DNA from 3 places in the Streptomyces sp. NPDC046985 genome. Region 2 is predicted to be linked to each of the others. Evidence: riboswitches for the same ligand, from Rfam matches in the RefSeq annotation. Region 2 holds a riboswitch; each other region holds the start of a gene.
The links. A riboswitch is a leader RNA that binds a small molecule or an ion and turns the genes downstream of it on or off. The one in region 2 is predicted to bind thiamine pyrophosphate.
Positions count from the first base shown of each region.

Region 1 (3,267 bases), on a different contig from region 2:
CGGCATGATCGCCGCGCAGCCCGCGTCCTGGAGGCGGCGCGCGAGCACGGGATCGTCGTTGGTGTACGGCAGCACCGTGAAACCGTCGTCGACCAGCGTCTCCGCCGCGTCCAGCGTCTCGATCGGGTCCGGCAGCAGGGTCCGCTCGTCGGCGATGACCTCCAGTTTGACCAGGTCGGTGCCCAGCGCCTCGCGCGCCAGGCGGGCGGTGAGCACCGCCTCGCCCGCGGTGAAGCAGCCCGCCGTGTTGGGCAGCACGCGGATGCCCAGCCGGTCCAGCACCGAGAGCACCGAGCCGTGCACCGAGGGGTCGACCCGGCGCATCGCGACCGTGGTCAGCTCCGTGCCGGAGGCTGCCAGCGACCGTTCCAGCACGTCCAGGCTGGGGGCGCCGCCGGTGCCCATGATCAGTCGGGAGCCGAAGGACGCGGCGCCCAGGAGCAGCGGATCGTCGGCCATGGGTCAGCCTCCCTGTACGGCGGTCAGGACTTCGACGCGGTCGCCGTCGGCCACGGGCGTGGACGGCCACTGCGCGCGCGGGACGACGGTCTCGTTGAGGGCGGCGGCCACTCCGGAGGGCGCCGCGGTCAGGCTCCGCACGACCGCGTCCAGAGCCGTGCCGGGCGGGATCTCACGGGGCTCGCCGTTGACGGAGACGTTCATGCCGGCTGCTCCGAGAGGTCGGCGGCGAAGCGCCGCGGGGTGAACGGACGGGCCTCTTCCGGCAGGTCGCCGGAGGTCAGGACGTGCGCCATGACGTCGCCGGTGACCGGGGTGAGCAGCACGCCGTTGCGGTGGTGCCCGGTGGCCAGCAGCAGCCCGTCGAGACCGGTCGGTCCGAGCAGCGGCGCGTTGTCCGGCGATCCGGGGCGCAGCCCGGCCCGGGTCTCGGCCAGCGGCAGCTCGGTGATGCCGGGCACCAGCTCGTGCGCGTCGCGCAGCAGCCCGTACACGCCGCCCGCCGTCACCGTGGTGTCCCAGCCCAGCTCCTCGCTGGTGGCCCCGACGACCAGTTCGCCGCTCAGCCGCGGCACCAGGTAGACGTGGCTGCCGCGCACCACGGCCCGCACGGTCCGGCTAAGGAACGGCGCGTATCGCGGGGGCACGGTCAGCCGCAGCACCTGCCCCTTCACCGGCCGCACCGGCGGCAGCACCTCCCGCGGCACCCCGGCGAGCCGCCCGCTGAGGCTCCCTCCGGCCAGCACCACCTGCCCCGCCTCCAGCACGGCGCCGTCCCGCAGCACACAGCCCGCGGCCCGGTCCCGTACCACCGTGAGCCGGTCGGCCCAGGAGCGGTGGAAGACCGCCCCGGCCCGCTCGCAGGCGGTCACCAGGGCGGCCGCGAGCCGCCGCGGATCGATCTGGTGGTCGCCGTCGGCCCGGAGCCCGCCGCGCACGCCCGGCGCCAGCATCGGCTCCAGGCGCCGGCACTCCCGCCCCGTCAGCCACTGCGACGCGAGACCCGAGGCCCGCTGGAGGTCGTGCACCTCCCGCAGATGGGCCCGGTCGTCGGCGTCCAGGGCGACGGCGAGCGTGCCGCAGCGGCGGTAGCCGAGATCGTGCCCGGTCAGCTCGCTCAGCTCGGCCGCGAAGTCGGGGTAGCGGCGGGCCGAGGCCAGGTTCAGGCCGAGCAGCGTCTGCTCGCCGTGGTGCAGCTCCGTGACGGCGGCCAGCATCCCGGCGGCCGCCAGCGCCGCCCCGCCGCCCGGCTCGGGGTCCACCACGGCCGTGACCAGGCCGCGCTGCGCCGCGCGCCAGGCCGTCACCAGCCCGATGATCCCGCCCCCGATGACGAGGACGTCTGACGTACGTGGCAAGGACATGGGCGTCCAGCCCCTCCCTTCGCCGGCATGACCCGGATCAGGTTCGTACGGTCGGAGGCCGCCAGCCTCCCTCTCAGCCCGGTGCGTCCGGGCTCCCGCGAGTGCTTGTACGGCAGCCACCCTAGTGCCGCGTCCGCGAAAGTTCACCGGCGCGCACGCCTTCCCGGCCACAGCACGGGCTCGCCGGGCAGCACCCGTAGCGCTCGCCGGGCAGCGCGCCCGTAGCGGCGGCGCACGCGCGCGAGGGCGCCGCGCGCGCCGATGGGAGCCGCGCTGGCCGCGTGAAGCCGCCCGTGCCGCGTGGCGCCGCCCGCGTGCCGTGCGGATCCGGGCCGCCCGTGCGGGCGGCGACGTCGTACGCGGTCGCCCGCGCGGGCGGCGACGACGTACGCGGTCGCCCGCGGGGTAGGAGGCAGGGAGACCGCCGCTCGGCTTCCGCCGCCTCCGGTCCGGGCGCGGCGGCACGTCGTCCCCGGGACGCCGCGTGCCGACGGCGGCGGAACCGCCCGGCGGGCGGCTGCGGCAGGGGGAGGGCAGGGCGTGGGAGTCGCGGGCGGGGAGCGGTACGAGCGCGTGCGGAGCAGGTGCGGCGTCAGGTCCGGTGTGCAGCGAGTCACCCTGCCGGGCCGCAGACTGACCGTACGTCAGGTGGCTATGGTGATCGGGTGAGCGAGCAGACGCAGGAACACGGCACGTCACAGCCGCGGCGCGTGGTCGTCGCGGGCGCGGGCATGGCCGGCGTGCAGACCGCGGTCGCCCTGCGCGAGCAGGGCTTCACCGGCGACGTCACCGTCATCGGCGCCGAACCCCACCAGCCCTACGACCGGCCTCCGCTGTCCAAGGCGGTCCTGCTGGGCAAGGCGGACGGCTCCGCGTTCGAGATCGACTTCGCCTCGCTCGGCCTCGACCTGCGGCTCGGCTGCGAGGCGCTCGCCGTCCGCGCCGAAGCCCATGTGCTCGACACCTCCGACGGACCGGTCCCCTACGACGCGCTCGTCCTCGCCACCGGCGCGGAACCGATCCGCCTCCCGGGCGCCGAGGACACCCCCGGGGTGCACCTGCTGCGCACCCTGGACGACGCCGAGCGGCTGCGGCCGGTGCTCACCGAGCAGCACGACGTCGTGGTCGTCGGCGCCGGCTGGATCGGCGCCGAGTTCGCCACCGCCGCACGCGAGGCGGGCTGCGCCGTCACGGTGGTCGAGGCCGCCGACCGGCCGCTCGTCGGGGCGCTGCCCGCTGAGGCGGCCGCCCCGATGGCCGGCTGGTACGCCGACAGCGGCGCCGTGTTGCGCACGAACGCGCGCGTGGAGCACGTGGAGCCCGGCGCCGTGGTGCTCGACGACGGCTCGCGGCTGCCCGCGGGCGCCGTGGTCGTCGGCATCGGCGCCCGCCCGGCCACCGGCTGGCTCGTCGGCTCCGGCATCGAGCTGGGCGAGCACGGGGA
Region 1 is NZ_JBEYWK010000002.1:143,157-146,423, forward strand. Features, by position in the region: partial or broken gene ABZ861_RS03240 (thiazole synthase) at 1-459, opposite strand, end outside; gene thiS (sulfur carrier protein ThiS) at 463-663, opposite strand; gene thiO (glycine oxidase ThiO) at 660-1,823, opposite strand; TPP riboswitch at 1,821-1,932, opposite strand; gene ABZ861_RS03255 (FAD-dependent oxidoreductase) at 2,489-3,267, shown strand, end outside.
Region 1: another riboswitch for thiamine pyrophosphate. It lies ahead of thiO (glycine oxidase ThiO); the one in region 2 lies ahead of thiC (phosphomethylpyrimidine synthase ThiC).

Region 2 (3,267 bases):
ATGCCGGAGGTGATGTGGTCGTACGCGGGCGCGACGTCCGTGGTCAGCGGGCCGAGCGTATAGAACGGGGCTTCATCGCAGATCTCCTGCTGAAGGTCGATGTTCTCCTTGATCTTGTGCATCGGGACATGGCCCGGACCCTCGATCATCGTCTGTACGTGGAAACGCCTGGCGACGGCGTTGAGTTCCCCGAGTGTGCGCAACTCCGCGAACTGCGCCTCGTCGTTGGCGTCGGCGATCGAGCCCGGCCGCAGACCGTCCCCGAGGGAGTACGTGACGTCGTAGGCCGCGAGGATCTCGCACAGTTCCTCGAAGTGCTCGTAGAGGAACGACTCCTGGTGGTGCGCCAGGCACCAGGCGGCCATGATCGAGCCGCCGCGCGAGACGATGCCGGTCTTGCGGTGCGCGGTGAGCGGCACGTACGCCAGGCGCACACCGGCGTGCACCGTCATGTAGTCCACGCCCTGCTCGGCCTGCTCGACGACCGTGTCCTTGTAGATCTCCCAGGTCAGTTCCTCGGCCCGGCCGTCGACCTTCTCCAGGGCCTGGTAGAGCGGGACCGTGCCGATCGGCACGGGGGAGTTGCGCAGCACCCACTCGCGGGTGGTGTGGATGTTGCGGCCGGTGGACAGGTCCATGACCGTGTCGGCGCCCCAGCGGGTCGCCCAGGTCATCTTCTCGACCTCCTCCTCGATGGAGGACGTCACCGCCGAATTGCCGATGTTGGCGTTGACCTTCACCAGGAACCGCTTGCCGATGATCATCGGCTCGATCTCCGGGTGGTTGACGTTGGCCGGCAGGACGGCGCGGCCCGCGGCGATCTCCTCGCGGACGACGTCGGGCGCCACGTTCTCCCGGAGCGCGACGAACTCCATCTCCGGTGTGATCTCCCCGCGTCGGGCGTAGGCGAGCTGTGTGACCGCTCGGCCGTCGCGGCTCCGGCGGGGCTGGCGCGGACGGCCCGGGAAGACCGCGTCGAGATTGCGCAGCCCGCCGCGCGGAGAGGTGTGCTTGATCCCGTCGTCCTCGGGGCGGACGGGACGGCCCGCGTACTCCTCGGTGTCGCCGCGGGCGGTGATCCAGCTCTCCCGCAGCGGCGCCAGGCCCCTGCGGACGTCGGTGTCGACGAGCGGATCGGTGTACGGGCCCGAGGTGTCGTACAGCGTGACCGACTTCCCGTTGGTCAGGTGCACCTGACGGACCGGCACCCGCAGGTCGGGGCGCGAGCCCTCGGCGTACGCCTTGTGCCAGCCGACGGACCTCCCGGCCCGCCCGTGCGGGGCGCTCTGCTCCTCATCGTTGGACGTCTGCGTGGAGGCAGGCGTGCGTGCGTCCTCGTTGGTCATGAGACCTACTCCCTACGCCGGCATTACCCGGTAACAGGTTCGGCGGTCGGCGCAGCGATTCCCGTCCGTCGACGTCTCGCGGGGAACGGCTAACGTTCCACGTGAAACATCGCGTTGGCGAAGGTCAGCGCCCTCTCAGCCCGGTGCTCCGAGCTCCCGCGTGTGCAAAGGCGTCTCCACGCTAGCGTCATGTATGGCGCGAAGAACAGTGGGCGCCCGCCGCTCTTGGGAGGATCCGCCCGTGACCACGCCCCAGCAGTACCCTCAGCCACTGCCCGAGCCGTCCCGCGGACGCGGCGCCGGGCACGGCCACCGTCCCGGCGACGAGTACAGCCACCGTCCTGGCGACGAGCACGCGTCCTCGCACAGCAGGGAGCAGGCGCAGGCGCAGGCGCCAAGTCACGGCTCCGGGCATGACTCCGGTCACCGGCCCGGCCAGAGCCACGGGCACGGCGACGGGCACGGGCACAGCCACAGCCATGGCCCGGCCGCTCCGGTCTCCCGGCATCTGCGCAGGGTCATCGCCGCGATCCTGATCCCGTTCGCCGCCGCGGTGGCAGCCGGTCTCGTCGTGCTCTGGCCCGGCGGCGCCCCCTCGCACCACCGCACCGGCGTCGGCTTCGACCGGCAGACGCAGCAGGCCACCGTCGCCCAGGTGGTGAAGGTGAGCTGCGCGTCGGTGAACGCCTCCGGCGGCGCTCCGACCGGGGGCGCGTCCACGGCCGGGGGCGCGTCCGCGCAGGCGCAGGCGTCGAAGGTCTGCAAGAAGGCCACGATCCGCGTCAGTACCGGCAAGGACACGGGGCGCACCTTCACCGAGATCGTGCAGCCGGACCAGCCGCGGCAACTGCACCAGGGCGAGAAGGTCGTGGTCGCCTACGAGCCCTCCGCGCCGAAGGAGCTCCAGTACTCGGTCACCGACGTCGACCGGCGTTTCCCCATGGCGCTGCTGGCCGGTGTGTTCGCGCTCGCCGTGGTCGTCGTCGGGCGCATGCGGGGCGTGATGGCGCTGGTCGCGCTGGCCGTCAGCTTCCTGGTGCTGAACCTGTTCGTCCTCCCGGCGGTCCTTCAGGGCTCGAATCCGCTGGTCGTCGCGGTGGTGGGGGCCAGCGCCATCATGCTGATCGCGCTCTACATGTGTCACGGCCTGTCCGCGCGCACGTCCGTGGCCGTGCTCGGCACGCTCATCTCCCTGGTGCTGATCGGCGTCCTGGGCTCGCTGTTCATCGGCTGGGCGGCGCTCACCGGCAACACCGACGACAACACCGGTCTGATCCACGGCCTGTACCCGTCGATCGACATGAGCGGTCTGCTGCTGGCCGGGGTCATCATCGGCTCGCTCGGCGTCCTCGACGACGTCACGGTGACGCAGACGTCGGCGGTCTGGGAACTGCACGAGGCCAACCCCGCGATGGGCTGGCGCGGACTGTACCGGGCGGGCATCCGCATCGGCCGCGACCACATCGCCTCCGTCGTCAACACCCTCGTCCTCGCCTACGCGGGGGCCGCGCTTCCGCTGCTGCTGCTCTTCTCCATCGCGCAGAGCAGCGTGGGCGCCGTCGCCAACAGCGAGCTGGTGGCCGAGGAGATCGTCCGCACGCTGGTCGGCTCGATCGGCCTGGTCGCCTCGGTGCCCGTCACCACCGCCCTCGCGGCGCTCGTGGTCTCGGCCGACCGCACGGCGCCGGCGAACGCCCCCGGCCGCGTCGCGGCCGGTGCGCCGGCGCCCGCGCGCGGGGGGCGGGGCAGGCGCCGCAAGCGCTGACCGGCCGGAGAGCGCGGACCGCTGGGCGCCGACGGCGCTGACCCGGCGGCCGGTGCGGACTCCTGGGCGCCCCGTCCGCCGACGGAGCACCGGAGCGCGCCGTGAGGGCGTCCGTGGAGGAGCGTTACGCCACTGCATGCGCGGCGTTGCAGAAAC
Region 2 is NZ_JBEYWK010000010.1:231,795-235,061, forward strand. Features, by position in the region: gene thiC (phosphomethylpyrimidine synthase ThiC) at 1-1,346, opposite strand, end outside; TPP riboswitch at 1,339-1,516, opposite strand; gene ABZ861_RS15860 (YibE/F family protein) at 1,588-3,111, shown strand.

Region 3 (3,267 bases), on a different contig from region 2:
ACTGCACGAGGGTGAGGACCGCCGCCGTGGACAGGTCGAAGACCTCCGAGGTCTGCCGGTAGATCTCGACTTCGAGCGTCGAGAAGGCGGGGCCGCCCAGGATCTGCACCACGCCGAAGGACGTGAAGGTGAACAGGAACACCATCAGCGCGGCGGCCGCGACGGCGGGGGCGAGCGCGGGCAGGGTGACCTTGCGCCAGGCGGTCAGCGGCGAGGCGCCGAGCACCCGCGCGGCCTCCTCCTGCCGCGGGTCGAGCTGGGACCAGAGGCCGCCCACGGTCCGCACCACGACGGCGTAGTTGAAGAAGACGTGGGCGAGGAGGATGGCCCACACGGTGGTGTCCAGGCGCACGCCCCACAGTTCGTCGAGCAGGCCGCCGCGCCCGAGCAGGGCGAGGAAGGCGGCGCCGACCACGATGGTGGGCAGCACGAACGGCACGGTGACCAGCGCCCGCAGCAGGCGCCGGCCGGGGAAGTCGTAGCGGGCCAGGACGTACGCGCCGGGCAGGGCGATCAGCAGGGTGAGCGCGGTGGAGGCGACCGCCTGCCAGGCGGTGAACCACAGCACGTGCCGGATGTCGGACTGCCCCAGCACGTCGGCGATCCGCCCGAGCCGCCAGGCGCCGTCGACCTTGAGGCCGCGCCGGACGATCGCGGCCACGGGGTAGGCGAAGAACGCCGCGAAGAACGCGACGGGCACGGCCATCAGGCCGAGCCGCGCCGCGTTCCCCCGGCGGCGGGCGCGCGGGCGGGCTACTTCAGTACGAGCGAGGTCCACGACTTGACCCACTGGTCGCGATGGGCGGCGATCCGGTCGGGCGCCAGCGTCTCGGGGTCCTTCGCCTGCGGTCCGTAGGCGGTGAACTCCTTTGGCGTCTGGGCGCCTTGGCGCACCGGGTAGACGAACATGTTCAGCGGCATGTCCTCCTGGAACCGCCGGGTGAGCAGGAAGTCGAGGAACGCCTTCCCGCCCCGGGAGTCCTTCGCGTTGCTCAGCAGTCCCGCGTACTCGACCTGCCGGAAGCAGGTGCCGTAGGCCACCCCGGTCGGCGCGGTCTTGGGGCGGGGGTCGGCGTAGACGACCTCGGCGGGCGGGGAGGAGGCGTAGGAGACGACGAGGGGCCGGTCGCCTCCCGCCTTGCGGCCTCCGGCGGATCCGGAGAACTCCTGGTCGTACGCCTGCTCCCAGCCGTCGACGACCTTCACGCCGTTGGCCTTGAGCTTCTTCCAGTAGCCCTGCCAGCCTCCGTCCCCGTACCGCGCGGCGGTGCCGAGCAGGAAGCCGAGGCCGGGCGAGGAGGCGGCGGCGTTCTCGGTGACGAGGAGGTTCTTGTACTGCGGCTTGAGCAGGTCGGCGAAGGAGGCGGGCGGGGCGAGGCGGTGGTCGGCGAAGTACTTCTTGTCGTAGTTGACGCAGATGTCGCCGGTGTCGATCGGCGTGACCCGGCGCCGGGCCTCGTCGACCCGGTACTGGGGCTGGACCAGGTCGGCGTCCTTCGCCCGGTACGGCTGGAACAGCCCGTTGTCGAGGGCGCGGGAGAGCAGGGTGTTGTCGACGCCGAAGAAGACGTCGCCCTGCGGGTCGTCCTTGGTGAGGATGGCCTTGTTGACGGCCTGGCCCGCGTCGCCGTCCTTGAGCACCTTGACGGTGTAGCCGGAGCTCTTCTCGAAGGCCGCTATGACGCTCTTGGAGGCGGCCCACGAGTCGTGGCTGACGAGGGTCACCGTCGTGGAGTCCGCGCCGGCGCGGCCGTCGGACGACCCGCACGCGGACAGCGTGACCAGGCCGAGGCCGAGGGCCGCGGCGACGAACGTGGTGCGATGCACTGATGTCCTCCTGGGTGACGGCCAGGAAGAGACGCGGCCCTGCCCGGGTTCCGCGGCGGGTTCCCGGGCAGGGCACAACAGCTTGAGTGATGACCGAACTTCCTACCCAGAATGACCTGGGCGAGGTTCAGAGGGTCTGCGGCCGGGCCGCACTCTCAGCGCTGTGGCGCTCCCCTGTCGGAATATGAAGGTGTGTACGGCCTCAGAGTACCGTCCGGCTACCGCTCGGTGGCGGCGAGCTGACCGCACGCCCCGTCGATGTCCTGGCCCCGGGTGTCCCGGACGGTCACCGGCACGCCGTGCGCGGCGACGGCCTCCACGAACGCCTTCTCGTCCTCGGGCCGCGAGGCGGTCCACTTCGAGCCCGGCGTCGGGTTGAGCGGGATCAGGTTGACGTGCACCGGCCTGCCCTTGAGCATGCGGCCGAGCCGGTCGCCGCGCCAGGCCTGGTCGTTGACGTCCCGGATCAGCGCGTACTCGATGGACAGCCGGCGGCCGGACTTCGCCGTGTAGTCGAACCCGGCGTCCAGCACCTCCCGCACCTTCCAGCGCGTGTTGACCGGGACGAGGGTGTCGCGCAGCTCGTCGTCCGGCGCGTGCAGGGAGATGGCGAGGCGGCACTTGAGGCCCTCGTCGGCGAACCGGTGGATCGCCGGGACGAGGCCCACCGTGGAGACGGTGATCCCGCGCTGCGACAGCCCCAGCCCGTCGGGCTCGGGGTCGGTCAGCGCGCGGACGGCGCCGATCACGCGCTTGTAGTTGGCCAGCGGCTCGCCCATGCCCATGAACACGACGTTGGACAGCCGCGCCGGACCGCCCGGGACCTCGCCGTCGCGCAGCGCCCGCATCCCGTCGACGATCTGGTGCACGATCTCGGCGGTCGACAGGTTGCGGTCCAGTCCGGCCTGTCCGGTCGCGCAGAACGGACAGTTCATCCCGCAGCCGGCCTGCGAGCTGATGCACATGGTCACCCGGTCCGGGTAGCGCATGAGCACCGACTCCACGAGCGTGCCGTCGAACAGCCGCCACAGCGTCTTGCGGGTGGCGCCCTCGTCGGTCGACAGGTGCCGCACGACCGTCATCAGCTCCGGGAGCAGCGCCTCCTGGAGCCTGCCGCGCGCCCCGGCCGGGATGTCGGTCCACTGCTGCGGGTCGTGCGCGTACCGCGCGAAGTAGTGCTGCGAGAGCTGCTTGGCGCGAAACGGCTTCTCCCCGATCGCGGCGACGGCCTCCTTGCGCTCGGCGGGCGAGAGGTCGGCGAGGTGCCGCGGCGGCTTCTGGGCTCCGCGCGGGGCGACGAAAATGAGTTCTCCGGGCTTGGGCATGGTGGTACCAGTGTCGCAGATCGACTGGGGTGGCCTGCGGCCGTCGGCGCGCAAGCCCGTCGCCGAGGCGAGACGCCGGGCGAGTGCCCGGCGTGCGGTCAGTTCCCCGTGGTCG
Region 3 is NZ_JBEYWK010000012.1:35,505-38,771, forward strand. Features, by position in the region: gene ABZ861_RS17045 (iron ABC transporter permease) at 1-778, opposite strand, end outside; gene ABZ861_RS17050 (thiamine ABC transporter substrate-binding protein) at 754-1,827, opposite strand; TPP riboswitch at 1,909-2,013, opposite strand; gene rlmN (23S rRNA (adenine(2503)-C(2))-methyltransferase RlmN) at 2,046-3,152, opposite strand; gene ABZ861_RS17060 (TetR family transcriptional regulator) at 3,251-3,267, opposite strand, start outside.
Region 3: another riboswitch for thiamine pyrophosphate. It lies ahead of ABZ861_RS17050 (thiamine ABC transporter substrate-binding protein); the one in region 2 lies ahead of thiC (phosphomethylpyrimidine synthase ThiC).